Regions from separate parts of the Modestobacter sp. KNN46-3 genome, predicted to be linked through region 4. Evidence: riboswitches for the same ligand, from Rfam matches in the RefSeq annotation. Region 4 holds a riboswitch; each other region holds the start of a gene.

Region 1 (6,957 bases), on a different contig from region 4:
CTCCCCCGGGTCGAGCCCGCCGGCCTCCGCGCGCACCGCACCGACGGCCTCGACGTCCATGGGGCAGGCGGTCAGGGCGTCGTCCGTGCCGACCACGCAGTCCCCCGAGACCGGCGCCGCGCCCGCCGGGCCGGTCAGCCGGACGTCCACCTGCTCGATCGGCACCTCCCAGCCGGTCCCGACCGCGTTCCAGGCCACCCGGTCGCCGTCGTCCCCCGGGTCGGCGACCCCCTCGACCCGGTAGCGGAGCACGTAGGTGTGCTCGCCGGTGACCTCGGTGTCCTCGTCCCCCACCCGGACGGTCAGGACGCCGTCCTCGCTGGTGACCTCGGTGTCCGCGGGCGCACCCGTGGGGCTCTCCACGACGACGTCGCTGATCGGGTAGAGCCGGTCGCGGGTCTGCTCGAAGGGCGCCCGCTCGGGGATCAGCCGCTCGATGCCGTGCCGCTCGGAGTCAGCGAAGTCGTAGGCGATCGTCTCCTCGACCTCAAGTGAGCCGTCGGCGTCGGCCACCAGGTCGACCTCGTAGGAGCGGATGGCCTCGGCCTGGCCGTCGTCCGTGCACCCCGCCAGCAGCAGGGCCGGGAAGACCAGCCCGGCCACCGCCGCCCGCCGTCCGTCCGCACTCATGTCGCACCGTCCTCGTCTCGACCGCCGTGCCCAGGTGAGGGCGTGCGGAGTCTCCCCGACGCCCGAGGTGTCCGGGCACGAGGCGCGGCCGCGCGCTCGCCGGAGAACTGTCGGCACCCCGTGCTGGCATGGCCGGGTACGCCACAGCACACACCCATCCACCGGAGGCTGTCGATGAGGATCGTGGTCACCACCCCGACCGGGCACGTGGGCTCCCGCGTGGTCCGGCTGCTCCTGCAGGCCGGGCTGCGGCCCACCCTGCTGCTGCGCTCCCCGGAGAAGCTGGACCCGCAGACGCGGGAACGGGTCGACCTCGTGGTCGGTGACCAGGGCGACCTGGACACGGTGCTGCGGGCGACCGAGGGCGCGGACGCCCTCTACTGGGTCGACCCGCCGACGCTGGACGACGACCCGGTCGCCACGTCCACCCGGATGGGCGCGGTCGCCGCCCGCGCGGTGCGGGAGAACCAGGTGTCCCGGGTCGTGTTCCAGAGCAGCGTCGGCGCCGAGAAGCGCCACGGCGTCGGGCAGATCGACGGGCTCGCGCGCACCGAGGAGCAGCTGGAGGAGACCGGCGCCGCGGTGCTCCACCTGCGCTGCGGGTACTTCTTCACCAACCTGCTGTCCGACCTCGACGGGCTGCGGGACGGCGTGCTGCGCACCACCATGCCGACCGACCGGCCGATGCCCTGGGTCGACCCGCGGGACATCGGGGAGGTGGCGGTGGCCAACCTGCTGTCCCCGGGCTGGTCCGGCCGGCGGGTGCTCGCCGTGCACGGGCCGGAGGACCTCACCTTCGAAGCAGTGGCCGGGATCGTGGCCGCCGCCACCGGCCGGGCGGTCCGCGCCGAGCAGATCGGTGACGACGACCTGCGCGCCGGCCTCCGGGCGGCGGGGCTGTCCGAGGCCCAGGTCGAGGGGTTCGTCGGGATGTCCCGCGGCCTGCGGGAGGACTTCGTCCCCGCCGACCCGCGCTCGGTGCTCACCACGACGCCCACCACGCTGCGCTCCTGGGCCGTCGAGCACCTCGCGCCGCAGCTCTGAGCCGGCGCTGCGGCGACTGGCCGCTCCCGGGATCCGACGTAGCCTCGGTGGGGTGAGTCTCGCACCGGCACCGATCCTCAGCCTGGACCACCGCTTCGCCCGGGAGCTGCCCGAGCTGGCCGTCGCCTGGCAGGCCGACGACGCCCCCGATCCCCGACTGCTCCTGCTCAACGAGCCGTTGGCCGCCCAGCTCGGGCTCGACCCCGCCACGCTGCGGACCGCCGAGGGGCTGCGCCTGCTGGTCGGCACTGCCGTCCCGGCCGGGGCCACCCCCGTCGCCCAGGGCTACGCCGGGCACCAGTTCGGTGGCTTCGTGCCGCGGCTGGGCGACGGCCGGGCGCTGCTGCTCGGTGAGCTGACCGACGTGGAGGGCCAGCTGCGCGACCTGCACCTCAAGGGCTCCGGGCGCACCCCGTTCGCCCGCGGCGGCGACGGGCTGGCCGCGGTCGGTCCGATGCTGCGCGAGTACGTGATCAGCGAGGCGATGCACGCCCTCGGCATTCCCACCACGCGCTCCCTGGCCGTGGTCGCGACCGGGCGCTCGGTGCGCCGGGAGACGCTGCTGCCCGGCGCCGTCCTGGCCCGGGTGGCGAGCAGCCACCTGCGGGTGGGCAGCTTCCAGTACGCCCGGGTCAGCGGGGACGCCGAGCTGCTGCGCCGGCTGGCCGACCACGCGATCAGCCGGCACCACCCGGACGCCGCCCAGGCCGAGAACCCCTACCTGGCGCTCTTCGCCGCGGTGGTCACCGCCCAGGCCGAGCTGGTGGCCCGGTGGATGCAGGTCGGGTTCGTGCACGGGGTGATGAACACCGACAACGTGACCATCTCGGGCGAGACGATCGACTACGGGCCGTGCGCCTTCCTGGAGGCCCACGACCCGGCCACGGTGTACAGCTCGATCGACCACGGCGGGCGCTACGCCTACGGCAACCAGCCGATCGTGGCCGAGTGGGACCTCGCCCGGCTCGCCGAGGCGATGCTGCCGCTGCTCGCCGAGGAGCAGGAGCCCGCGATCGAGCTCGCGGTGGCGGCGCTGGGTGAGTTCCGGCCGCAGTACGACGCGGCCTGGTCGGCCGGCATGCGCGCCAAGCTCGGCCTGCCGGAAGGGCTGGACGACGCGGTGGCCGCGCCGCTGGTCGAGGAGTTCCTGACGCTGCTGCAGGCCGGCCACGTCGACCACACATCCGGGTTCCGGCTGCTCGGCGCCGCCGCCCGCGGCGACGTCGACCCGGTCCGCAACCTCTTCCTCGACCTGGCCTCGTTCGACGCGTGGTCGGAGCGCTGGCGCGCACTGGCCCCGGACGCCGACGCCATGGACCGGGTGAACCCGCTCTACATCCCGCGCAACCACCTCGTCGAGGAGGCGCTCACCGCGGCGACCGGCGGCGACCTGGCCCCGCTGGGCCCCCTGCTCGACGCCGTGACCCACCCGTACACCGAGCGCCCGGGCCTGGAGCGGTACGCCACCCCCGCCCCCGCCGACTTCGGCGCCACCTACCAGACCTTCTGCGGCACCTGACCCGCCCTCGACCACCAAAATGGCCATTTTGGTGGCAGGCGGGCGTCAGCCCGGGGGACGGGTCAGGGGTCGGTGGTCAGGCGGGCCAGTTCGACGACGGCGGCGACCAGCTGGTCGCCGTCCAGCAGGACGGCGTCGTTGTGGTCGGCGCCGGGCACCTCGATCGTGCGGTGCAGCTGCCCGGCGGCAGCGGCCACCGCTCTGCTCTGCTCCGGCGGCACGATCGAGTCGGCGGTGCCCAGGACGACGGTGGTGGGGACCTCGACCCGGGCGACCTGCTCGGCCACCGGGTAGCGGTCGCGCAGCAGCAACCGGACCGGCAGGAACGGGTAGTGCTCGCTGCCGACGGCGGCCAGGTCGACGAACGGCGAGCGCAGCACGAGCCCGGCCGGCGGGTGCGCGACGGCCAGCTCGGTGACGACGCCGGCGCCCAGGCTCTCCCCGTAGTACAGCAGCCGCTCGGCCGGGACCCCGCCGTCGGCCAGCAGCCAGTCGCGCGCCGCACGGACGTCGAGGGCCAACCCGGCCTCGGTCGGGCTGCCCGGGTTGCCGCCGTACCCGCGGTAGTCGAACAGCAGCACCGCCAGCCCGGCTGACGACAGTGCCCGGGCCAGCGGCGCCCGGACCCCGCGGTGGCCGCCGTTGCCGTTGGCCGCCAGCACGGCCGGTGCGTCGGCCGTCGGCCCGGGCACGAACCACGCGCCGAGGGTCAGCCCGTCGGCGGTGGTCAGCTCGACGTCCCGGCCACCGGGGACGACCTCGGCTGCGGCCGGCACCGGGCCGTCGTCGGGCAGGTACACCAGGCGGCGCTGGAACGTCCACAGCAGACCGACCACCACGATCAGCACCATCGCGCCCACGAGGGCGGCCCGAAGTACCGCCCGCAGCACACCCACATCGTGGCGCTGCGGTGCCGGACCCGCCAGCCCCGGCGCCCGCAACCGGCCGTGTTCCCGAGCCCCAGGACCCCTGACGCCAGCCCTGCCGATACAGACCGGGCAGTGGTGCCGGAGTGTCCCTGAGCGGCCCATCTAGGGACACGCGTCGAAGCGCGCGAAGGAGCGGGGACTCACCCCAGCCGGTACCTGGAGGGGTATTACGCCTCTTCGCACGGAATGGGTCGTTAGCTCCGCGCCGCGCGCCGATGCTTGCGCCCGCGACGGGCCATCACCTGTTCGGTGATGGGGTCGACGGTTGTGGCCAGGGCGTCGGTGATCGCCCAGATGGTCTGGATCCGGGGGCTCTGCAGGGCGTCGTGCCGACTCATGGGACGCCCGAGGATTGCCGGGACGTCTTCCCCGTCAGGAAACGACAAGGTGACGAACGCATCCACGGCGAGGACCCCTTGGGGCCGCGGCCTCCAGATGCAGGAGAACGTCTCGTGGTCGCTGAAGTCTGCATCGTCGCCCCAGGAGCCGAGGATGACGTCCAAGGCGACTTCGTGCTCCGGGTGTCCGTGGCAGACGGCGTAGTACGTGGCCACAGTCGGGCCGTCGTTGGGCTCATGCACGTAGCCGGTGACCCGGGCGAAGTGACTGTCGCAGTCCGCGCAGTACTGCGTCTCGACTGTGTAGTCCTGCGTGTCTAGAGGTTGCTGACGACGTCGCAGAAGGGGCACTGCCACACGCTACGTCCCCGTGGCGTACCGCCCGAGGAAGCGCGACCAGCCTGGCAAGCAAGTCCCCCCTGAAGCCGCCCTCTGGGCGGCCGTTGCCGACCGAGTTCCTAGCGGTAGTTGACGTGCGGGTGGTCGAAGTGGTTGGCCGTCACGCTGCCCCGGTCCTCCATCTGCTTCCAGGAGCCACCGGGCGAGGAGAGCATCCGCTGCTCCCAGATGATGTAGTCGACGCCGAGCTCGGCCCAGTTGGCCACGTGGTAGGCGACGATCGCGTCGCCGAGGGCGGCGTCGGACATGACCATGTAGTCCACCGCCAGCCCCGACGGGTGACCGTGCGGGTCGGCGGCGCTGGGCCGGGTGCCGCCCAGGGTGATCGAGCCGGCGCCGGGCACGTTGCTGACCACGGCGTTCGCGGCAGCTTGCGCCTGCGGCTTGATCGGTCCGGCGCTGTTGGTGATCTTCGCGATCGCGGACACCGCCGTGCCGGCCGTCGAGGCGGCCCCGGCTGCGGGCTTGGCGGCGGCACCGGCCCGCGCCGGTGCGGCGGGCTTCGCGGCAGCCGCCTTCGCCTCCGCCTCCGCAGCAGCCGCTGCCTCCGCGGCGATGCGAGCGGCCTCCGCCTCTGCGGCGGCCGCTGCCTCGGCGGCGACGCGGGCAGCCTCGGCCTCGGCGGCCTGCTGGTCGAGCACGGCCTGGTCGGCCGCCGCCTGCGCCTGCTGGGCGGCGGTCTGCTCCGCCTCCCGGGTGGCCCGGCTGGCGGCCAACTCCTCGAGCGGCCGCAGGTCCTCGGTCCCGTCGACGGCGCCGGACTGGGCGGCCAGCCCCAGCTGCTCGGCGACGCTCACCGGCTGGGAGGCCACGGGGTCGGCCTGGGCCGCTGGGCCCACGCCGACGACGACGTTGACCAGGACGGCTCCGGCCGCCGCGATGCCCAGGTAGAGCCCGGGGCGGCGCATGCCGGCCGGCGGACGGCGTCGGCCGGTGGCGGCAGAGGTGGTGGTGCGGGCGCGCATGGGCAGGAGTGCTCCGAACAGGTGTCTTCCGATGGCCGCCTACCAGGTCAGCTGACGGGTTCGGGCGGGAAGCAGCCCTACCCGGCCCGGACGGTCGTCCGGGCGCGGGATTCACCCCAGTGGTGCGGTGGGTCCCCGGCTCGCCCCGGAGGGCGACTCGGCGGCGTCCGGTCGGGCTCCCCGGGTGGGGACGTGGCGACCGACTGGACCCGGCCAACGTAACGGCGTTATGTAGTCGTGACAATCCGTTGCCCGCATTTCATCGGGTGACGGTGGTCGCGTCACTCTCCGGACACACGCGTCCCATCCGTCACCACCGGCGGTGCTCGGTCAGCGCACCGACAGCTCGACGACGGACCGGCTCCCGCCCCCGGCCGCGGTGGCCGCCCAGGCCTCCTCGACCCGCGCCAGCGGGAGGACGGCGTGCTCCACCCGGAGCTGCCCGGCCGCGGCGTGCCGCAGCACCGCGGTCAGCGCGGCGGCCCGCTGCTCGCCGGTGAGCGCGTTGTTGGTGTAGCCGAGCACGTCGATGCTCCGGCTGCGCAGCACGGCGGAGGAGAACTCGGCGGCGTCCCCGGCCGCGCCACCCAGGTTGACCAGCCGCCCACCGGGCGCCAGCACCGAGCACGCGGCCGCGGCCACGGCGCCGAACACCGGGTCGACGACGAGGTCGACGTCCGAGCCGACCGTCTGCCGGATCCGCGCAGCCAGGTCGCCGCCGTCCCCGGTGAGGACGACGTCCTCGGCGCCGGCCCGGCGGGCACGGTCGGCGGCGGACGGCGAGCGGCAGACCCCGACCACCCGCCCGGCCCCCAGCGCGCGGGCGGCGCCGAGCGCGGCCTGACCGACCGCACCTCCGGCACCGAGCACCAGCACCCGCTCCCCCGGCTGCAACCGGCCGCGCCAGGTCAGCGCCATCCAGCCGGCGACCGCCGACAGGCCCAGCGCGGCCACGACCGGGTCGGGCAGGTCCCCGGCGAGCGGGACGACGTCGGCGTCCGGCACGGCGCAGAGCTCGCCCAGGCTGCCGTCGCCCGGGCTCATCCCCGCCGAGGTGGCGAACCAGACCCGGGTGCCGGGCGTCAGCACCGCCGACGACACCACGACCCCCACCCCCTGCACACCTGGTACGT
Region 2 (6,957 bases), on a different contig from region 4:
CGGCGGTGGTCAGCTCGACGTCCCGGCCACCGGGGACGACCTCGGCTGCGGCCGGCACCGGGCCGTCGTCGGGCAGGTACACCAGGCGGCGCTGGAACGTCCACAGCAGACCGACCACCACGATCAGCACCATCGCGCCCACGAGGGCGGCCCGAAGTACCGCCCGCAGCACACCCACATCGTGGCGCTGCGGTGCCGGACCCGCCAGCCCCGGCGCCCGCAACCGGCCGTGTTCCCGAGCCCCAGGACCCCTGACGCCAGCCCTGCCGATACAGACCGGGCAGTGGTGCCGGAGTGTCCCTGAGCGGCCCATCTAGGGACACGCGTCGAAGCGCGCGAAGGAGCGGGGACTCACCCCAGCCGGTACCTGGAGGGGTATTACGCCTCTTCGCACGGAATGGGTCGTTAGCTCCGCGCCGCGCGCCGATGCTTGCGCCCGCGACGGGCCATCACCTGTTCGGTGATGGGGTCGACGGTTGTGGCCAGGGCGTCGGTGATCGCCCAGATGGTCTGGATCCGGGGGCTCTGCAGGGCGTCGTGCCGACTCATGGGACGCCCGAGGATTGCCGGGACGTCTTCCCCGTCAGGAAACGACAAGGTGACGAACGCATCCACGGCGAGGACCCCTTGGGGCCGCGGCCTCCAGATGCAGGAGAACGTCTCGTGGTCGCTGAAGTCTGCATCGTCGCCCCAGGAGCCGAGGATGACGTCCAAGGCGACTTCGTGCTCCGGGTGTCCGTGGCAGACGGCGTAGTACGTGGCCACAGTCGGGCCGTCGTTGGGCTCATGCACGTAGCCGGTGACCCGGGCGAAGTGACTGTCGCAGTCCGCGCAGTACTGCGTCTCGACTGTGTAGTCCTGCGTGTCTAGAGGTTGCTGACGACGTCGCAGAAGGGGCACTGCCACACGCTACGTCCCCGTGGCGTACCGCCCGAGGAAGCGCGACCAGCCTGGCAAGCAAGTCCCCCCTGAAGCCGCCCTCTGGGCGGCCGTTGCCGACCGAGTTCCTAGCGGTAGTTGACGTGCGGGTGGTCGAAGTGGTTGGCCGTCACGCTGCCCCGGTCCTCCATCTGCTTCCAGGAGCCACCGGGCGAGGAGAGCATCCGCTGCTCCCAGATGATGTAGTCGACGCCGAGCTCGGCCCAGTTGGCCACGTGGTAGGCGACGATCGCGTCGCCGAGGGCGGCGTCGGACATGACCATGTAGTCCACCGCCAGCCCCGACGGGTGACCGTGCGGGTCGGCGGCGCTGGGCCGGGTGCCGCCCAGGGTGATCGAGCCGGCGCCGGGCACGTTGCTGACCACGGCGTTCGCGGCAGCTTGCGCCTGCGGCTTGATCGGTCCGGCGCTGTTGGTGATCTTCGCGATCGCGGACACCGCCGTGCCGGCCGTCGAGGCGGCCCCGGCTGCGGGCTTGGCGGCGGCACCGGCCCGCGCCGGTGCGGCGGGCTTCGCGGCAGCCGCCTTCGCCTCCGCCTCCGCAGCAGCCGCTGCCTCCGCGGCGATGCGAGCGGCCTCCGCCTCTGCGGCGGCCGCTGCCTCGGCGGCGACGCGGGCAGCCTCGGCCTCGGCGGCCTGCTGGTCGAGCACGGCCTGGTCGGCCGCCGCCTGCGCCTGCTGGGCGGCGGTCTGCTCCGCCTCCCGGGTGGCCCGGCTGGCGGCCAACTCCTCGAGCGGCCGCAGGTCCTCGGTCCCGTCGACGGCGCCGGACTGGGCGGCCAGCCCCAGCTGCTCGGCGACGCTCACCGGCTGGGAGGCCACGGGGTCGGCCTGGGCCGCTGGGCCCACGCCGACGACGACGTTGACCAGGACGGCTCCGGCCGCCGCGATGCCCAGGTAGAGCCCGGGGCGGCGCATGCCGGCCGGCGGACGGCGTCGGCCGGTGGCGGCAGAGGTGGTGGTGCGGGCGCGCATGGGCAGGAGTGCTCCGAACAGGTGTCTTCCGATGGCCGCCTACCAGGTCAGCTGACGGGTTCGGGCGGGAAGCAGCCCTACCCGGCCCGGACGGTCGTCCGGGCGCGGGATTCACCCCAGTGGTGCGGTGGGTCCCCGGCTCGCCCCGGAGGGCGACTCGGCGGCGTCCGGTCGGGCTCCCCGGGTGGGGACGTGGCGACCGACTGGACCCGGCCAACGTAACGGCGTTATGTAGTCGTGACAATCCGTTGCCCGCATTTCATCGGGTGACGGTGGTCGCGTCACTCTCCGGACACACGCGTCCCATCCGTCACCACCGGCGGTGCTCGGTCAGCGCACCGACAGCTCGACGACGGACCGGCTCCCGCCCCCGGCCGCGGTGGCCGCCCAGGCCTCCTCGACCCGCGCCAGCGGGAGGACGGCGTGCTCCACCCGGAGCTGCCCGGCCGCGGCGTGCCGCAGCACCGCGGTCAGCGCGGCGGCCCGCTGCTCGCCGGTGAGCGCGTTGTTGGTGTAGCCGAGCACGTCGATGCTCCGGCTGCGCAGCACGGCGGAGGAGAACTCGGCGGCGTCCCCGGCCGCGCCACCCAGGTTGACCAGCCGCCCACCGGGCGCCAGCACCGAGCACGCGGCCGCGGCCACGGCGCCGAACACCGGGTCGACGACGAGGTCGACGTCCGAGCCGACCGTCTGCCGGATCCGCGCAGCCAGGTCGCCGCCGTCCCCGGTGAGGACGACGTCCTCGGCGCCGGCCCGGCGGGCACGGTCGGCGGCGGACGGCGAGCGGCAGACCCCGACCACCCGCCCGGCCCCCAGCGCGCGGGCGGCGCCGAGCGCGGCCTGACCGACCGCACCTCCGGCACCGAGCACCAGCACCCGCTCCCCCGGCTGCAACCGGCCGCGCCAGGTCAGCGCCATCCAGCCGGCGACCGCCGACAGGCCCAGCGCGGCCACGACCGGGTCGGGCAGGTCCCCGGCGAGCGGGACGACGTCGGCGTCCGGCACGGCGCAGAGCTCGCCCAGGCTGCCGTCGCCCGGGCTCATCCCCGCCGAGGTGGCGAACCAGACCCGGGTGCCGGGCGTCAGCACCGCCGACGACACCACGACCCCCACCCCCTGCACACCTGGTACGTAGGGCACGGCCGGACGGCCGAAGTACGACGTCCCGGAGGCGCAGAGGAGGTCCAGCGGCACGACCGGGGCGGCGGTCACCCGGACCAGGGTCCGGCCCTCGCCGGGCACCGGGTCCGGGTGGTCCACCAGGGCGGGCGGCTCGCCCGGCCGGGTCAGGACGGCGGCGCGCACCGGCTCAGGTCGCGATGTCGGGATAGGGCATGGAGATGTGCTCCATCGCCTTCCCGTAGGCACGCTGGTACTCCATCGGCCCGTGGTCGCGCTCGAACAGCGCGATGAACAGGGTGAGCGTCAGGAACGGGTGCGCGCCCATCTGGAACAGCGCGACGTGGTCGTGCTCGGCCAGCGCTCGCCGCTCCTCGTCGGTGAAGGCCAGCCAGGTGGTCTTCTCCGCGGGGATGCAGTTGAGGATGGTGTTGGCCATCTCGGCCTCCCACCAGGTGACCGTGCCGGCCGGGTCCTCCCGGTAGCGCTCGGTCAGCTCGGGGTCGCGGTCGACGGTGAACAGGAACTTGTCCAGCAGGTACTTGCTCATGCCGACACACCGCCCGTGCTCGGGACCCCGTTGGGGTACCAGGTGAAGTACGCCTCCATGGTGTGGAACAGGTCCAGGGTGTCGACGTGGTCGGCCTTTGCGCCCTCGCCGGCCACGCCCATCATCAGCATGAAGTCCATGAACCCGTGGGTGGCGTTGCCCGGGTGGTGCAGGGACTCCAGGGAGACCTCGGCCAGGCAGCCCTCGATGTCCCCGCTGGCGATCCACTCGACGGCCTTGCGGTCGAACTCCGGGTCCGGCCCGTGCTCGCCGAACTGGCGCGGCCCGCCCAGCTCCAGGGACAGGTGCCCGGTGCCGATCACCGCCACCCGCTTGTCGCTCTCCCAGGACTCGACCATCTCCCGGATCGCCCGGCCCAGCTGGACGAAGCGCTTCGGCTGCGGCAGCGGCGGGGCGAAGATGTTGGTGTAGATCGGCACGATCGGCAGGTCGGCCTGCGGGCGCAGCGTGATGATCGGGCAGGTGATGCTGTGGTCGATCCGCAGCTCGTTGCTGAAGGCCAGGTCGAAGTCCCGGTCCAGCCCGTCCCGCAGCAGGTGCGCCGCCAGGTCCTCCTCGCCGCGCAGCGTCATCTTCGGCAGCCCGAACTCGCGCTCCTCGTTGTGGAAGTTGGCGTCGAAGAACGGCGCCTTGCCCACCAGGAACTGCGGCATGTTGTCCAGCCACAGCTGGTGGAAGTGGTCACTGCCGACCATCACCAGGACGTCGGGCTCCGCACGGGTGAGCGTCTCGCGGAACGCCTCGATCTTCGCCACCCACTCGTCGGCGAACGGCGGCCGGTCCGCGCCGGTGGCGGTGCTGGCCCGGTAGTAGAAGGGGTGGTGGGTGGACGCGATCACCGCGGCCAGTTCAGCCATGACTGTCTCCGTTGAGGTCAGGGAGGTACGGGTCGGGGGCGACGGACCGGTTGTTGAGGTCCACGGACAGGAACACGTCGTTGGCGACCGGATGCCGCAGCTCTTCGGCGAGCTGCCCGATCAGCCCGGCCGTGCGGGCGAGCAGCGCGAAGCCGCGGAGCAGCTGCAGCGGCAGGCCCAGGTCGGCCAGCGCCGCACCGCACACCCCGGCCCCGTTGAGCGGCAGGGTCTTGCCGAGCACCTGGGGGTGGACCCGGCCGATCGCGGCGAACAGCGACAGGTGCGGGCCGAACAGCCCCTCCTCGGTCGCGATCTCGAACAGCCGGGGGGTGCGCGGGTCGCCGTCCTTGTGCACGTGGTGGCCGAGCCCGGGGACGAAGCGCCGCGCCGCCCGCTGGGCGGTCACCGTCTCGAGGGCCAGGGCGTCCCAACCCGCGTCGTCGGTCGGCAGCGCACCGTCCACGCCCTTCAGCACGTCGTCCAGGAAGCGGCCGGAGTCCTCGGTGACGCCGAGGAACCGGGAGCCACCGCCGAGCAGGCCGGCGGCGAGCGCCCCCTGCACCGAGTCCGGTGCCGACAGGTAGGTGAGCCGGGTGACGATGGCGGTCGGGGTGAAGCCGTGGTCGGCGAGCGCGGCCAGCACCGCCTCGAAGACCCGGGTCTCCCCCGGTGTGGGCCGCCGCTGGGTGGCCAGCCAGAAGGCCAGCTCGCCGAAGCCGACGGTGCCCATGACGTCGCGGGCCAGGTCGGTGCCCAGCAGCGTGATCGACTCGCGGCTGGAGGCACCCAGCGCGGTCGGGTACTCGGGGGTGGTCACGCGTCCTCCTCGGTGGCCAGCCACCGTCGCAGCTCGGCGCCGTGCTCGTCCAGGGCCGGCGGTGGCAGCCGGTAGTCGGCCGGCGTCTCGGAGAAGGTGATCGGGTGGCGGACCGACGGCACTGCCGCCTCACCCTCCCCCACGGTCACCACCGGGTCCAGGCCGATCGACTCGGCGAAGGCCACCCCCTGGTCGACGGTGTTGATCGGCCCGCAGGGCACGCCCGCGGCGATGATGTCGTCGAACCAGTCCCGCTTGGACCGGGTGCTCAGCCGCTCGACCAGCAGCGGGCGCAGCTCGTCCCGGTTGGCCGTGCGGTCCTCGTTGCGGGCGAACCGCGGGTCGTCGGCGAGCTCGGGCACGCCGAGCACCTCGACCAACCGGCGGAACTGGCCGTTGTTGCCGGCGGTGATGATCAGGTCGCCGTCGGCGCACGGGAGCGGCTCGTAGGGGAACAGGCTCGGGTGGCTGTTGCCCATCCGGAACGGGACGACGTCACCGGCGACGACGGCGCTGGCGTGGTTGACCAGCCCGGACAGCGCGGAGGACAGCAGGTTGACCTCGACGTGCTGGCCGCGGCCGGTCTCGTGCCGGACGTTCAGCGCGGAGAGCACGCCGATGGTGGCGTGCAGGCCGGCCATCACGTCGAAGACGGAGATGCCGGCCCGGAACGGCTCGCCCTCGGGGTCGCCGGTGAGGCTCATCAGGCCGGAGATCGCCTGCACGATCAGGTCGTACCCGGGCAGCGGCGCACCGGCCGGCCCGCTGCCGAAGCCGGTGATCGAGGCGTAGACGACGCGGGGGTTGGTCGCACTGACGCTGGCGTAGTCCAGGCCGAAGCGGCCGAGCCCGCCGGTCTTGAAGTTCTCGATCACGATGTCGGCGCGCCGGGCCAGCTCCTGGGCCGCGGCGGCGTCGGCGGGGTCCTTGAGGTCCAGGGCGATGGAGCGCTTGTTCCGGTTCACGCCCAGGTAGTAGGTCGACACCCCCTCGCGCACCGGCGGCGCCCAGCTGCGGGTGTCGTCGCCGCTGGGGCTCTCCACCTTGACCACCTCGGCGCCCATGTCGGCCAGCAGCATGGTGGCGTAGGGCCCGGCCAGGACCCGGGAGAAGTCGGCCACCAAGAGGCCGGACAGCGGCCCCCGACCCGGCGCGGAACCGGGCGGCAGTGGGTGTTCGGTCATCGGGTGTGGCCCCTCGAGCGGTGTTTCGCCGTCAAGCGGACGGGCGTCCGGAGTGCCGCCGAGTCTCACCACCGCACTGTTCCACTGTCAACCGGAACGTCTGACTCGATCCTCCGCCTTGACATGTGGTCGCGATCACCACGACAGTGGGGCCGTCGCCAGGCTGACCGTTCTGCGGACATTCGTCCGCGACAGTCCGGTGACGGCCTGGAGGTAGACGATGTCCCAGCCCGACACCGACGTCGCGGGGCAGGCGACCGACCGCCCGGTCGTGCTGCGCAACGGCACCGTGCTGACCATGGACGACGCACACACCGTGCTGCCCGACGCCGACGTCCTCGTCGTGGACGGGAAGCTCGCCGCCGTCGGCCAGCAGCTCGACGTCCCGGCCGGGACCCTGGAGATCGACGCGCAGGGCGGCGTCGTGATGCCCGGCATGATCGACACCCACCGGCACATGTGGCAGACCGCGATGCGCGGCTACGGCGCCGACTGG
Region 3 (6,957 bases), on a different contig from region 4:
CGGCCGGCCGGCCTACCTGACCCTCGGCCGGGACGCCGACCTGCCCGCCGACCGGGCCCCCGCCGTCCTCCAGGCCCGCACCTCCGAGCTGCTCGACGCCGCGACCGCACTGGGCATCCAGTACGTGGACACCGCGCGGTCCTACGGCCGCGCCGAGGAGTTCCTCGCCTCGTGGCTGCGCGCCACCGACGCCGCCCCGTTCGTGGCCAGCAAGTGGGGCTACCGCTACACCGCCGACTGGCGCCCGGACGCCACGGTGCACGAGGTCAAGGAGCACACGGAGCCCGCCTTCGAGCGGCAGCTGGCCGAGACGACGGCGCTGCTCGGCCCGTGGCTGAAGCTGTACCAGGTGCACTCGCTGACCGCCGACAGCCCGCTGTGGACCGACCGGCCGCTGCAGCACCGGCTGGCCCAGCTGCGCGCCGACGGCGTCGAGCTGGGCTTCTCCACCTCGGGGCCGACCCAGGCCGATGCGGTCCGGCGCGGGCTGGAGCTGACCGTGGACGGCGCACCGCTGTTCACCAGCGTGCAGTCGACCTGGAACCTACTGGAGCCCTCGGCCGGGCCGGCGCTGGCCGAGGCGTCGGCCGCCGGCGCCCGGGTGGTCGTCAAGGAGGGTGTCGCCAACGGCCGGCTGACCGACCGGGGCAGCGCGGCGGACTCCCTGCTGGCCGCTGCTGCACGGGAGCGCGGCGTCGGGGTCGACGCCCTCGCCCTGGCCGCAGCCCTGGCCCAGCCGTGGTGCGACGTCGTGCTGTCCGGCGCGGTGACCGTGGCGCAGCTGGAGAGCAACGCCGCCGCCCGCACCCTGGACCTGACCGCCGCGGATCCGACGGCGGCGGGCTGGGTGCAGCCCGAGGAGCCGGCGGAGTACTGGTCCGCCCGCAGCCGGCTCAGCTGGCGCTGACGGTCGTTTCGCCCGCCCGGCGGCCCGGGTATGCCGCGACCATGGCCAAGCACACTTCGTTCGGGACGATCGGCAAGGGCAAGCGCGGGATCAGCACGCTGGGCTGGGTGCTCCGCGGGGCCGCCGCCGGCGCAGCGGGGACGACCGCGCTCAACGCCGTCACCTACCTGGACATGGTCGGCCGGGGCCGGGGCACCAGCTCCACCCCCGAGCAGACGGTCGAGGTGCTCGCGGAGAAGGCCCACGTGTCGATCCCGGGCGACGAGGAGACCCGGCAGAACCGGGTCCAGGGCCTCGGCCCGCTCACCGGGCTGGCGGCCGGGGTGGGGGTCGGGGTGCTCGCCGGGCTCGCCCGCGCGGCCGGCTTCCGCTCCCAGCCCCTCGTCGGGACGGCGCTGACCACGATCGGCGTGCTCATCGGCACCAACGGCCCGATGACCGCGCTCGGGATCACCGACCCGCGAACCTGGCCGCTGTCCTCGTGGATCACCGACGTCGTCCCGCACCTGGCCTACGGCGTCGTCGTGAAGACGACGATGGACGCGTTCGACCTCCCCTGAGGGCGGACCCGCCCAGTCCGGGGTCAGCCTCGGGACGGGGCCGGTGGGCCAGACTGGCCCCGTGGACGAGATCACCACCGAGGCGGAGCTGCGCGAGCTGCTGGGTGAGCCGGCGCCCCGCGCCGCGACCAAGGACCGCCCCTCCCTGGACGCCATCGACCGGGACTGGCTGGCCGCCTCACCGTTCTGCCTGGTGGCGACCTCCGCGGCCGACGGCAGCTGCGACGTCTCCCCGAAGGGCGACCCGCCCGGGTTCACCGTCGTCCTGGACGACTGGACGATCGCGCTGCCCGAGCGCGCCGGCAACCGCCGTGCCGACGGGTTCCGCAACATCCTGACCAACCCGCACGTCGGGCTGATCTACCTGGTGCCCGGCCGCAGCGGCACCTTCCGGGTGCAGGGCCGGGCCCGCCTGGTGCGCGACGAGGACCTGCTGGACCGGATGCTCATCCGCGGACACCGGCCACTGCTGGCCATGGTCGTGGAGATCGAGTCGGTCTTCTACCACTGCGCCAAGGCGTTCCTGCGGTCGCAGCTGTGGGACCCGGCGACCTGGGATCCCGGGGCGTTGCCCTCCCGGGCCCGGATCGCGCACGCCCAGGAGGCTGCCGCCACGCCACTGGCCGAGCTGGTGCAGTACTACGGCGAGCAGTACGCCGCCGGCCTGTACCCCAGCGCCCGACCGCCCGGCGCCTGATGCCTAGGGCGCCGTCCAGCCGCGTTCGTCGACCCCGCCGGGCACGGGTGCCTCGGGGTCGTAGGGCGTACGGGTGAGCACGAACGTCGCCAGATCCAGGTGGTCGGGGGCGATGCGCAGCGTCTCGCCGGCGTAGTAGCCGTCCAGCCCGACCCACGTGCCGTCCGCGCGGGGAGCGAACCGGCTCGCCCGGCCGGGCCGGCCGGGCAGCGGCCCCAGGTGCAGCAGGCCACCGGACTGGGCGCGCAGCACCAGCGGGGCCGGGCCCCAGAACCAGACGCCGAGCAGGTCCAGCGGCAGCGGCGGCGGGGACGGCACCCAGGCGTCGACGATCCGGGGCTCGGCGGCCCGGAGATCGGCCAGCAGCCCGGGCACCAGCGGGTCGAGCCCACTGGTCGTGTTGGCCAGCATCACCGCTCCGGCCTGCTCGGACCGGTCGACGAAGACCCCGGCCAGGAAGCCCGGCATCGAGCCGCCGTGGCCGATGAGGGTGTGCCCGTCGACCCGCAGCACCTGCACCCCCAGCCCGTAGGCCGACCACCCGGGGGACGACGAGTCGATCCCGGCCGGCACGGTCATCTCCTCCAGCGTCGCCGGGGAGAGCACGTCGCCGGTGTCGCCGAGCAGGAAGGCGGCGAACCGGCCGAGGTCGGCCAGCGTCGCCCACAGCTGGCCGGCCGCGGCCATGATGCCGGCGTCGTGCTCGGGCTCGGGCAGGACGACGTCCGCCCACGGGTGCACGGCCGCACCCTGTGCCGCCCGACCGGTGGGCCGCGGAGTGGTGCGCGCCATGCCCAGCGGCAGCAGCACCTCGTCCCGGACGACCTCGGCCCAGGAGCGCCCACGATGCCGGGTGACCAGCTCACCGAGCAGCCCGAACCCGAGGTTCGAGTAGTGGAAGCGGCGTGCGCTGCCCAGGACGACGTCGTCGTCGGTCAGCCGCAGCTCGGCCAGCGTCCCGCCGGGGACGCGCTCCCACCAGCCGCCGGGGCTCTCCGAGCTCGCGCCGGCGAGGTGGGCGAGCAGCTGGCCCACGGTGCGCTCCCCGAAGGGGGTGCCGGGGACGTGCTCCTCGAGCAGGTCGTCCAGCCCCAGGCGACCCTCGTCGCGGAGCCGGAGCACGACCAGGGCCGTCACCGTCTTGCTGATCGAGCCCAGCCGGTACTGCACGTCGGTGTGCGGCTCGGCGACGTCGCCGCGACCGGCCGACCAGGCCAGCCCGCCGTCCCTGACCACGCCCGCGACCAGGCTGGGTGCCCGGCCGTCGCGCTGGACCCGGGCGGTCCGGGCCAGCAGGGCGCGGGCGGTGGCGGGCAGGACGGGGGTGACCATCGTGCGCTCAGCCGACCCGGACCGGCCTGGTGGCGTCGACCGGCAGCCGGCCGGTCCGCCGGGCCCAGCGCTCGAACCAGATGGTCACCAGCGGCGGGATGGAGGCGGCCAGCGCCAGCAGCCCGGTGGCCGGCGTCCAGCGGAGCACCCGCCACGCCAGCAGGGTGACGACGACGTAGACCACGAACACCGCACCGTGGACCGGGCCGAACACCTGCACGCCCAGCTCCGAGGCCTCCAGCACCCGCTTGACGAACATGCCGGCCAGCAGGAGCACCCAGGAGACGGCCTCGGCGATGGCGACGACGCGGAAGACGCGGGCGACCCTCGTGGGGTCGGTCAGTGCGGCGGGCACGGTGCTCCTCGGGGTGGGCGTGGGTGGACTGCTCCTCATCGTGCCCGGCGGGACGGGGCGCCGGTGCGCGGACCCGGGTGATCGTCGCCACCGGCGATCAGCCGCACCGGACCCCGACGCACCGGGCCCGGACGCACCGGTGCCCCGGCCGCCGTCAGGCGACCGGGGCACCGGCGGGTGTCGCGGGGTGGTCAGCTGTCAGCCGGCGACCCGACGCATGGCGGTGATGGGGCCCATGGCGTCGATGCTGGCGACCTTGACCACGTCACCCGACGTCGGCGCGTGGACCATCTGGCCGTTGCCGATGTAGATGCCGATGTGGCTGACCGGGCTGTAGTAGGCGATCAGGTCGCCCGGCTGCAGCTCGCCGCGGGAGACCGCCCGACCCGACGCCGCCTGCTGGCTGCTGCTGCGGGGCAGGTTGACGCCGGCCGAGGCGTAGGAGTACTTCACCAGCCCGGAGCAGTCGTAGGAGTTCGGGCCGGTGGCGCCCCACACGTAGGGCTTGCCGCGCTGGGCCATCGCGGTGTTCACCGCGGTGGCGGCAGCGCCGCTGCTGGCCACGACCGGCGCGGCCGGTGCCGGCGCCGGTGCGGCGACGGCGGCGGAGCGGGACACGGACGGAGCGGCGGCGGCGGGGGCCGTGCGCTCGTCTCGCGAGGCGGTCTGGGCGTTGTTGCGCTCGGCCGCCGCGGCGGCCTGGGCCTCGCGCTCGGCTGCGGCCTGAGCCGCTTCTGCGGCCGCGTGCTGCTCGGCCAGGATGCGGGCGCGCTCGCGCTCCTCGGCGGAGAGCCGGTCGTACTCGGCCTGGTACTCGGCGATCTGCTCGTTCAGGTCGGCCTGCTGGGCAGCGACCTCAGCGACCTGGGCCTCCGCGTCGGTGGCGGCCTTCTCGGCCGCGGCCTTCGCCTCGTCGGCGCTGACGGTGGCCTGCTGCGCGACCCCGAGCACCTCGTTGTTGTGCCCGGCGATGCTGTCCAGCGTGCCCATCCGGTCGAGCATCTCGTCGGCGGAGGAGCTGGTGAGCATGGCCTGCAGCGAGGAGAGCTGCTCACCGGTGAAGGCGCTGCGGGCGACCTGGCGCACGTGGTCACGGGCCTCGACCACGGCCGCCTCGGCGGCGACGAGCTCGGCGGCGGCAGCGTCCGAGGCGGCCTTCATGCTGGTCAGCACGTCGGTCGCCTCGTGCATCTTCTCGGTGACGACCTCGAGGTCGTGACCGCGGGCGGCGATGAGCTCGGCCGCCTCCTGCGAGGTGGTGGGTGTTTCAGGAGCCGCCAGGGCGGGCACCGGAGCGAGGGCGACGCCACCCGCGACAAACAGAGTGAGCAGGGCCCGTCGGCCGTTGCGGCCACGACGGACAGAGGTGTGCGAACTCGCCATGTTCGGCGGGTGTGTCCTTTCTTCCACCTGCCGCCTACCGAGTTAGCTGACGGGTTCGGGCGGGAAGTCGCCCGGCTCCGCGAGGCCCGCGAACGGGCCGTGCAGAGCTTCACCCCAGTGCTGCGGTGGGTCCCCGGTCCACGAGCCCGCGAGTGTTGCGGCGAGCCGTGTGGTTCGGCGGCGGTCCTGTCGGTGGTCACCCGGGTGGGCGACTGCGCTGCCCGTCAGGACCGCTGGTGACCGTACGTGCGTTATGTGCTCGTGACAAACGACTGGGGTGAATTTGTGGAAATCCCCGGGCGTGTGCTCCAACACGCTCACCGAGCGTGACAGGCTCGCCGGGTGGAGGGGCTGGCACGGCGGGAGTTCTGCCTCGTGCTGCTCCGTCGCATGGCCGACACGCGACCCGACCTGGTCGCCGAGGCGTTGCCCGTGCTCGGCGCCGACCGGGCCGAAGCGCGTGCCGCGCACCGCCGTTGGCGCGCGCTCCATCACACAGAGCGAGCACCGCACGGGCTCGCGCTGCGCGCTGCCGTGCTGGGTCCACCCGCCGAGCAGGAGGACCGCAAGTTCGGTGACGTCGACCTCGTCGTCCGGCGGTGGCCGCTGCCGTTGTGGCCGCACCTGCGGTGGGAGGTGCTGGGCGGCCCGGACGGCGCGGTGCTCCACGAGCAGTTGGTCCGCGCGCCCGGTTCCGCGGTGTCGGCCGCCGCACCGGGAGCCCTGCGCGTCTGGGGGCACGTGGTGGACGACGTCGTGACCCTGCCCGGCGCGGCCGCGGTGGACCCCGGCGTCCCGAGTCGTCTCGAGGTGCACCTCCCCGGCCGGGTGCGGGCGAGGTTCGTCTGGGGGCTGCAGCAGGTGGACGACGACGCGCCAGGATGACCTCGTGCCGAACCTCTCCGCCGCCTCGTGGGACGACCCGGACGTCGCCGCGCTGACCGCCGCCCAGCAGGTCGAGCTGCGGGCCCGCTACGGCGGTGCGAGCGAGCCGGGGGTGCCGCCGTCCGCCGCCGACGTCGCCGTCGTCCTCCTCGCCCGGGACGACGACGGCACGCCGATCGGCTGCGGCGCACTGCGGCCCCTCGGGGACGGCACCGCCGAGCTCAAGCGGATGTACGTCGTCCCGGCGGCGCGTGGTCGCGGCGTCTCCCGGCTGCTGCTCACCGGGCTGGAGGCCGAGGCGGTGGGGCGGGGCTGGACCACCGTGCTGCTGGAGACCGGACCGCGCCAGCCCGAGGCGATCGGGCTGTACACCGCGGCCGGCTACCGGCCGGTCCCGGCGTTCGGGCACTACGTGGACGACCCGTTCTCGCTCTGCTTCGCCCGGGAGCTGGCGTGAGCACCGCAGCCCGGTACGACGCCATCGTGGTGGGCGGCGGCCACAACGGGCTGGTCGCCGCCGCCTACCTGGCCCGCGCGGGCTGGTCGGTGCTCGTGCTGGAGCGACGGCCCGTGCTCGGCGGCGCCGCGGTCAGCGAGCAGGTCTTCCCGGGCGTCGACGTCCGGCTGTCGGCGTACTCCTACCTGGTCAGCCTGTTGCCCGACCGGGTCGTCACCGACCTGGCGTTGCCGATCACCCTGCTGGACCGGGCGGTCGCCTCCTACACCCCGCTGCGCCGCGGCGGTGCGGCCACCGGACTGCTGGTCGAGCGGGACGAGGGGCCGGAGACGGCTGCCTCCTTCCGCGCCCTCACCGGCTCGGACGCGGAGTTCGCCGGCT
Region 4 (6,957 bases):
CTCCTCCAGCCAGGCCGTCATGAGGTCGATCTCCGGGTCCTGACCTGCTTCGATCCGCTCGGCCAGGTCCACGACCCGGGGATCGGAGGCGCGGTCGATGGCGACCGCGGACATCATGAGCGCGCCCTCGTGGTGCGGGATCATCCCCTGCGCGAACGCGACGTCCGTGTCGTTGAACTCCGCGCCCTGCTCGGCGGAGCTGTCGTCGGCCGCGTTGCCGCCGGTGGCGGAGGTCTGCTCGGTGTCCGAGCAGCCGGCGAGGACGATGACGGCGGCCATCAGCCCACCGGTGAGGCGGACGAGGCGAATGCTGGTGCGGGTCATGCTGGGTCTCCTGTCTGACAGATGTGGGCATGCGTGCAGGACCCCGGGACAGCGGGAGCTGTCGGGGTGCAGCTGTTCGGCCTAGATCCGCAGGAGACAGAGAGCAGAGAGGGTGGGTGGTCGAGGCTGCCTCGACCACCCGGTGGGCCAGCGGGAAGGTGTGGGCGAGCCGCGGGCGGGCGGGAGCGCCGAGCCTCGGCGGAGCACCACGGCCGCGAGGACGGTCAGCCCCGCGAGCAGAACGGCGAGGCACACCGCCAGGAGGTGACCGTCGTGCCACGGGGCCGGCAGGCCGCTGGACCCGGTGGCATCTGCGTCTGCTGCCCCGCGTGTGGCTGCGACGCGCCGGTGGTCGGGCATCGCACCTGCGACGGGGCCCAGATGGACGGACGCTGCCGGTACATCGACCGAGGCAGCCGCACTGAGCGATGTGGACCCGTGTGCCAGCGCTGAGCCCGCGGCCGCGCACTGGATCCCGTGCATGGCGAAGACAGCAGCCAACAGCAGCAGCGCCGCCCATAGCCGTGCCACCAGGACCACCTCCTCCACACGAAGGTACGACGGCCTGGCTGGCGCACCCGAGAAGGCCGTCGGCCGCTTGGACCGAGTGTCGGCCTCGGTGCCGGTCCATCTCCTGCTCGGTTGCCGCCTCGCGCCACGGTTCCCGCATGGCTGATCCCCCGAAGCCGACCCCGACAGCCTCCAGGGGGACGTGACGCCCGGGCCCTTCCTCCCACGCTGAGCATGACCGCAAGACGGCGTGACGGTCCCACGGCAACCACCACTCAGCGGCGCTGACCGCCCAGTGGTGTCAGCGACTGACAGCGTTCGAGGCCCCCGAGGTCAGCCGCAGCTACCGCCCAGCGGCAGGCCGCGGGCGGCCAGCCACGGAACCGGGTTGCTGCGGTCCTGGTAGAGCCCACCCTGATGCACTTCGAAGTGCAGGTGCGGACCGGTGGACTGACCCGTGTTGCCCACCAGCGCGATCTGCTGCCCAGCGGACACCTGCTGTCCCGCTTCGACCGAGTAGCTGTCGATGTGCCCGTAGAGGGTGATCGAGCCGTCCTCATGCTCCAGGTAGACAGCCAACCCGAAGCCGGATGCGGGGCCGGCCTGGAGCACCACGCCGGCTTCGGGCGCATAGATCGGTGTGCCGATCGGGGCGGCGATGTCCACGCCGTGGTGCATCGTCCCCCAGCGGGCGCCGTAGCAGGAGGTCACCCGGCCCGCGGTCGGGATGCCGGCGTTGGGCACGGGCCGTCCACCTCCCCGGGAAGCCGCACCGTCCAGCCGTTCCGCCAGTAGTGCATCGACATCGCCACTGCTCGGTTGCTCCGTCGGTACCGCAGTGACATCGCTGCCGGCCTGCTGTTCCACCGGCTCCGCAGCAGCATCGCCCCCGAGGGTGACCACCCGCTCCCGCGCCTCCTGCAACTGCTGCTCCAACGCGGCCCTGTCCCCCACGGCGGCGTCGTAGGTCTGCTGCGCCGCGGCGAGCTCGTCGTTGGCGACCCGTTCGGCCTCCGCGGCGGATGCGGCGGCCGCATCGCGGGCAACCACGGCGGCCTTCGCTGCCTCGGTAGCCGCCTGCTGCTGGCGCTGGACGACCTCGAGCTCGTCCAGTCGCTCGCCCCGGTCATCACCCAGCAGCTCCAGCGTGGCGGCTCGTTGGAGGACTTCCTCGGGGCTTCCTGCGGCGAAGAAGGCCGACGCACTGCCGTAGGCGTCAGCGCCCATGTAGCTCTGCCGGGCCAGTGCGACGACGTCGGCTCGCGCCTGCCCGACTGCTGCCTGCGCAGCCGTCAGCTCGGCCACCCGGGCGTCGGCCTCCTGCCGGGCTGTGAGCAGCGCGGCCTGGGCGACCAGGCTCTGGTCGGCGACCGCCTCAGCCTCCACCGTGAGCCGCCGCAGGGTCTCCTCCGCCGCCACCACCGACGCCTCGACGCTGGCCAGCGCGGCCTCGGCCTCGGCGAGTCCGGGTTGGCCTGCCGGGGCCGGCGGGGGCTCAGGTGCGGCGTGGGCTGCCGGACCGGTGAGCACCAGCAGCAGGGCAGCACCGGCGGCCAGCGTCGGCGCAGTGAACGCGGCGCGCCATCGGGCGCGGCGGCGTCGGTGGACATGGTGCTGCAAGACGGTGTCGTGCGACGTCGCCAACGCGGCGAGCTCCGTTCTCCCTCGCCGTCTACCGAGTTAGCTGACGGGTTCGGGCCGGAGACAGCCCTACTCGCGGCGGCGCATGGGCCAGGCGAGATTCACCCCAGGGAACGATGGGTCCCCGGTCTTCCACCGCGTGAGCGGTAGCAGTTCGACGGGGTCTGCGCGAGGACCTCTGGGCGAGATCGGGGCTCGGGCGGACCGGCCGAGACGCTACAACGAACCCCGATGGACGTCACAATCCAGTAACACCAGGCAACCATCGCGGCCGGCCGCACCATCAGGGGCCAGTGCATGTGTGCAAGCGCCACAGGCGGCCGATCAGGCGGACGCCGGACCAACTCCCATGTGCCTCAGCAGATCAGCAAGCCGACGCGACACGTCCACGGAGGCCACTCCTCAATCGCCATCACCGACGACGTCTCCCCCGACGTCTTCCGGAACGCCGTGGCCACCTTGAACGCCGTCCTGGGGTACTCGGGTCGGCTGACGGTGGTCGAAGACGTGGTCGAACACCCGGAACAGCGACAGGGGCCGCCCCCGGTCTCGCGGGAACGGCCCCTGTGTCGTGCTCTGTCGGGCTGACAGGGACCCGAACCTGCGACCCCTTGACCTCCATCTCCTGCGCGGGGTCCGCCGCCGTCCACCCTGATCAGGATTCCCGTGGTCAGCGCGTCACCACGTCCGAACGCGCAGCGGCAGGGGGTGCCAGGACTTGCCTCCGTGCCACCCCGTCCCGGACCCGGCCCGGGCTGGACGGCGGATCGCCGCCCAGCCCGTCGTCCTCAGCGGGCCCCGGCGCCCTCGAGCCGGTCGGCATCGGTGCGGTCGGTCCCGTCCCGGTCGGCGTCCTCGTCCGCCGCCCCGGGAGGCGAGGGGCGGCCGTCCGGCCCGGGGACGCCGGTCCCGTCCTCCCGGCGCCGCAGCCACCGGTCCACGACGAGGTTGAGCAGCAGTCCGATGACGCCCCATACGGCGATGACCAGGAGGTCCCGGCCGACCCCGGCACCGTCGAAGTAGACCAGCGACCTCGCCGCGTCCACCGCCGCGGGCAGCGGCAGCACCTCCGACAGGCCGCGGAAGACCTCGGGGACCATGTACAGCGACAGTCCGCCCCCCGAGGCCGGGACGCCGGCCAGCATCAGCACGACCATCACCGGCACGATCGCGGCCAGCCCCAGCGTCCGGGTGAAGACGCCGGTCACCACCGCCATGGCGAAGATGGTCGCCGCCCCGAAGCCGATCATCTGCCAGGCGTTCCCGTTGACCGCACCGATGACCACGTCGAAGAGCAGCCACAGCCAGACGGCCATGCCGACCGACCAACCGGCGAGGTGCGGTCCGAACTGGCGGAAGCGCTTCAGCTCGGGAGCACCACCGCGGAAGACGGCCATGATCAGGAAGCCGGCCATGATCCAGGCCATGCCGACGTACATGCTGTTGCTGCCCATGGTGTCGGAGTCGCGCAGCGGCGTCAGGTCGGTCTCTGTGAGTGGCACCTGCTGCCCGGCAGCGACCTGACCGAACACCGCGCGCACCACGCTCTGCTGGCTGACGCCGGCGCCCGCGGAGGTGTAGAGGGTGGCGTCCTCACCTGGGCCGGCGGGGAGCACGTAGGCGGCGACGACCTCCCCGTCGACGACGGCGTCGGTCGCGGCGTCCACCGACCCGGCCACCTGGACGTCGACCATCGACCCCAGGCTCGACTGGAGACCGTCGGCCACCTGCGACGCCTGCTGCCCCGTCGACCCGACCACGGCCACCGGGAGCTCACGCACCGTCGGCTCGTGCATGGCGAAGCTCATCAGGCCGACCACCATGACCAGGATGGACAGCGGGAACGCCGCTGCGGTCACGTAGCGGAACCGCAGGGACCGCAGCGGGCCGCCGGCCAACGCCGGGAGCGGCGCGTCTGGGTCGGTGACCGCCGGGGCGCCGGGGACCGCCAGGCCGCTCGCGCGCTCCTTGAGCAGCGACAGCCCCAGCGCGACCACGACCCAGACGGTGAGCGTGAGCAGGTGCCTGCCGAGCCCGTCACCGTCGAAGTAGACGAGCGAGCGCAGCGCCTCCCCCGCGGCCGGGAGCGGCAGCACGCCGTGCAGGAAGGAGAAGAAGCCCGGCATGACGTCGACCGACAGCGCCAGGCCCGAGGCCGGCATGCCCAGCACGACGTAGAGCAGCATGCCGATGAGGACGGCGAGGGGGCCCATCAGCTTGGTGAACAGCAGCTGGGCCGCCCCGACCGCGCCAACGGCCAGCATGCCGACGCCGAAGAAGCCGAGGAAGTGCCCGTCCACGGCACCCACGATCGGCCCGAGGATGAGCCAGATGAGCGCGCTCGTCCCGGCCGCCCAGCCCAGGAGCACCGGCACGAACCGCCGGACCGACAGCAGGTGCGGCAGGCCCAGCAGGATCACGCTGAGCGGGACGTACCCGGCCAGCATCATCCCCATGGCGGCGAAGAGCACCGCCGTGCCGGAGGAGTCACCCGGGTTCAGCGGGGCGACGTCCTCGGACTCGATGGTCCAGCCCTGCTGGACGGCGACCGGCGCGAGCAGCTGCTGGACGGTCGTGGCCTGCGAGGGCCCGGCCGCGTTGGCGGTGTAGAGGGTCGCCGCGTCGGTGCCCGGCTGCGGGACCTCCAGCGCGCCGACGACCTCCCGGCTCTCCAGCAGCTCGACAGCTTCGCCCGCCGAGCGGACCAGACGCGGGGCCACGGCGTCGTCCGGGACGGCGGCGAGCAAGTCCACGACCGCTTCCGCCTGCGCGCCGACGCCGACCACCGCAACGGGCATGTCCCGCGGGTGCGGCGCGTGCATGGTCCCGACGTACGTCGCGTACATCATCGTGACCATCAGGAAGGGGATGAGGAACAGGAAGACGTAGCGCGCGATGCGGGTCCGGCGGTCCTCGATCGGCGGGCCGACCACGGGAGGACCGGCGGCGGACGATGCGGCAGTGAGGGGCTCCATGCGACTGCTCCTGACGAGGGCGGGCGAGCATCGGTGAGGTGACCGACTCCGGCTGCGGCGGCGGAGCGGGACGCGTGCGCCCGGGCTGAGACGATCTGAATGTAAGTCATATGACTTACAAAGTCAGCAACCGGCTAGCTTGACGCGGGTCACAACAGAGGAAGCCAGCCGAGGAGGCACCCAGGTGGCACGGTCCGACGCTGCCCGCACGGCTCTGCTGGACGCGGCCGAGCGCCTGTTCGCCGAGGCCGGCATCGCCCAGGTCTCCGACCGGAAGGTCGCCGAGAGCGCGGGCAACACCAACCACTCCGCCGTGCGGTACTACTTCGGCGGCCGGGAAGGGCTGCTCCAGGCGCTGATCACCCGCCACCTCGTCGCGCTGGAGCCCCCCCGGCGGGCGATGTTCGCGGGCTCCGACTCGGTCCTGGAGGACGTCCGCAGCCTGGTGGTCCCGTTCACCGACGCGTTGGGGGCGTTGCCGCAGCCCAGCAGCCGGGCCCGCTTCCTCGCCCAGGCGCTGCACGACCCGATGGCCGCGGGCCTGCTGGGCGATTCGACGGACCTGGCACCATCCGCTTCCGCGATCACCCATTCCGTGGTGGCTCGTCTCGACCACCTGGGCCGGGACGTCGTCGTGGGGCGAGCGAGGCTGATGACCCGGATCGTCTCGACGACGTGCGCGGACGTCGAGCGGCTGTCCGACCACGACGGCGCGGCCCCCTCCTGGCAGGCGGTGGGTGACTTCCTCGCCGACGCGATCGCCGGGATGCTGTCGGCTCCTGTCACCCACCGGCCCGGCGTCCCGCTGGACGTGACCGACCACCCGGCCGCCCTGGTGCTGTGACGCACCAGGGCCGCGCCGGGCCGGCGTCAGACATGGCCGCCGACCGCAGGCCCTGTCGATCTCGACGACCCGGGCGCCGACATGTGGCCAGACCGGCCGACCCGAGGCCAGCCGAGATCCCCGATGTCGTGATGGGCGCGCCCGAACACGTCGAAGGCGGGCCGACCTGATGGTCGACCCGCCCCTGACCTGCAACTGCATCTGTCGGGCTGACAGGATTTGAACCTGCGACCCCTTGACCCCCAGTCGTGGGCGGGGGGTCCGTGCCAGTTCGCTGACGTTCATTCCCGCTGGTCAGCGGCTCGTCCGGTCTGCGGCGAACTGCCGCGGACGGGGGCGGACGGACTCAAATGGTGGTCAAGTGAGCCCGGGGACTGGCCGTTGCGCGAGCCGGTTGAGCACGACGGCCAACCACGGGCGGTCAGCTCTGGTCGGGTGTCTGCGGGAGGACGACGACCCCGTCGGAGGCCGCACAGAGCCACTCCCCCTCGGGGAAGACCACGCCGGCGAAGGTGCCGGGCTGGTCGGCACGACCGGAGTGCCGCCCGCGTTCGCTCTTGCGCGGGAACGTCCCCAGCACGCGGATGCCGATCGGCTGCTCGGCGAGCTCGTCGGCGTTCGCTCCCACCGAAGGCCGAGAAGACCGGCTCGCAGACCTGGATC

The links. Region 4 has a riboswitch for cyclic di-AMP ahead of G5C62_RS15125 (M23 family metallopeptidase). Riboswitches for the same ligand answer to the same signal wherever they lie in the genome.
Region 1: it holds a riboswitch for cyclic di-AMP, as region 4 does, so the genes downstream of both, G5C62_RS00915 (hypothetical protein) here and G5C62_RS15125 (M23 family metallopeptidase) in region 4, are expected to answer to the same signal.
Region 2: it holds a riboswitch for cyclic di-AMP, as region 4 does, so the genes downstream of both, G5C62_RS00100 (hypothetical protein) here and G5C62_RS15125 (M23 family metallopeptidase) in region 4, are expected to answer to the same signal.
Region 3: it holds a riboswitch for cyclic di-AMP, as region 4 does, so the genes downstream of both, G5C62_RS08815 (C40 family peptidase) here and G5C62_RS15125 (M23 family metallopeptidase) in region 4, are expected to answer to the same signal.

Annotation. Positions count from the first base shown of each region.
Region 1 is NZ_JAAKGN010000001.1:174,381-181,337, forward strand. It holds gene G5C62_RS00890 (DUF2207 domain-containing protein) at 1-630, opposite strand, end outside; gene G5C62_RS00895 (NAD(P)H-binding protein) at 805-1,674, shown strand; gene G5C62_RS00900 (YdiU family protein) at 1,727-3,193, shown strand; gene G5C62_RS00905 (alpha/beta hydrolase) at 3,256-4,083, opposite strand; gene G5C62_RS00910 (hypothetical protein) at 4,317-4,811, opposite strand; gene G5C62_RS00915 (hypothetical protein) at 4,919-5,824, opposite strand; cyclic di-AMP (ydaO/yuaA leader) riboswitch at 5,846-5,997, opposite strand; gene G5C62_RS00920 (zinc-binding alcohol dehydrogenase family protein) at 6,155-6,957, opposite strand, start outside.
Region 2 is NZ_JAAKGN010000001.1:14,251-21,207, reverse strand. It holds gene G5C62_RS00110 (alpha/beta hydrolase) at 1-172, opposite strand, end outside; gene G5C62_RS00105 (hypothetical protein) at 406-900, opposite strand; gene G5C62_RS00100 (hypothetical protein) at 1,008-1,913, opposite strand; cyclic di-AMP (ydaO/yuaA leader) riboswitch at 1,935-2,086, opposite strand; gene G5C62_RS00095 (zinc-binding alcohol dehydrogenase family protein) at 2,244-3,218, opposite strand; gene G5C62_RS00090 (hypothetical protein) at 3,223-3,582, opposite strand; gene G5C62_RS00085 (extradiol ring-cleavage dioxygenase) at 3,579-4,460, opposite strand; gene G5C62_RS00080 (citryl-CoA lyase) at 4,453-5,277, opposite strand; gene G5C62_RS00075 (CaiB/BaiF CoA-transferase family protein) at 5,274-6,461, opposite strand; gene G5C62_RS00070 (amidohydrolase family protein) at 6,682-6,957, shown strand, end outside.
Region 3 is NZ_JAAKGN010000028.1:6,002-12,958, reverse strand. It holds gene G5C62_RS08840 (aldo/keto reductase) at 1-907, shown strand, start outside; gene G5C62_RS08835 (hypothetical protein) at 949-1,467, shown strand; gene G5C62_RS08830 (pyridoxamine 5'-phosphate oxidase family protein) at 1,529-2,164, shown strand; gene G5C62_RS08825 (serine hydrolase) at 2,168-3,496, opposite strand; gene G5C62_RS08820 (DUF3817 domain-containing protein) at 3,504-3,851, opposite strand; gene G5C62_RS08815 (C40 family peptidase) at 4,050-5,141, opposite strand; cyclic di-AMP (ydaO/yuaA leader) riboswitch at 5,251-5,407, opposite strand; gene G5C62_RS08810 (hypothetical protein) at 5,577-6,119, shown strand; gene G5C62_RS08805 (GNAT family N-acetyltransferase) at 6,124-6,576, shown strand; gene G5C62_RS08800 (NAD(P)/FAD-dependent oxidoreductase) at 6,573-6,957, shown strand, end outside.
Region 4 is NZ_JAAKGN010000069.1:5,199-12,155, forward strand. It holds gene G5C62_RS15120 (DUF305 domain-containing protein) at 1-324, opposite strand, end outside; gene G5C62_RS15125 (M23 family metallopeptidase) at 1,168-2,454, opposite strand; cyclic di-AMP (ydaO/yuaA leader) riboswitch at 2,490-2,645, opposite strand; gene G5C62_RS15130 (ABC transporter permease) at 3,264-5,450, opposite strand; gene G5C62_RS15135 (TetR/AcrR family transcriptional regulator) at 5,635-6,294, shown strand; gene G5C62_RS15140 (hypothetical protein) at 6,716-6,922, opposite strand.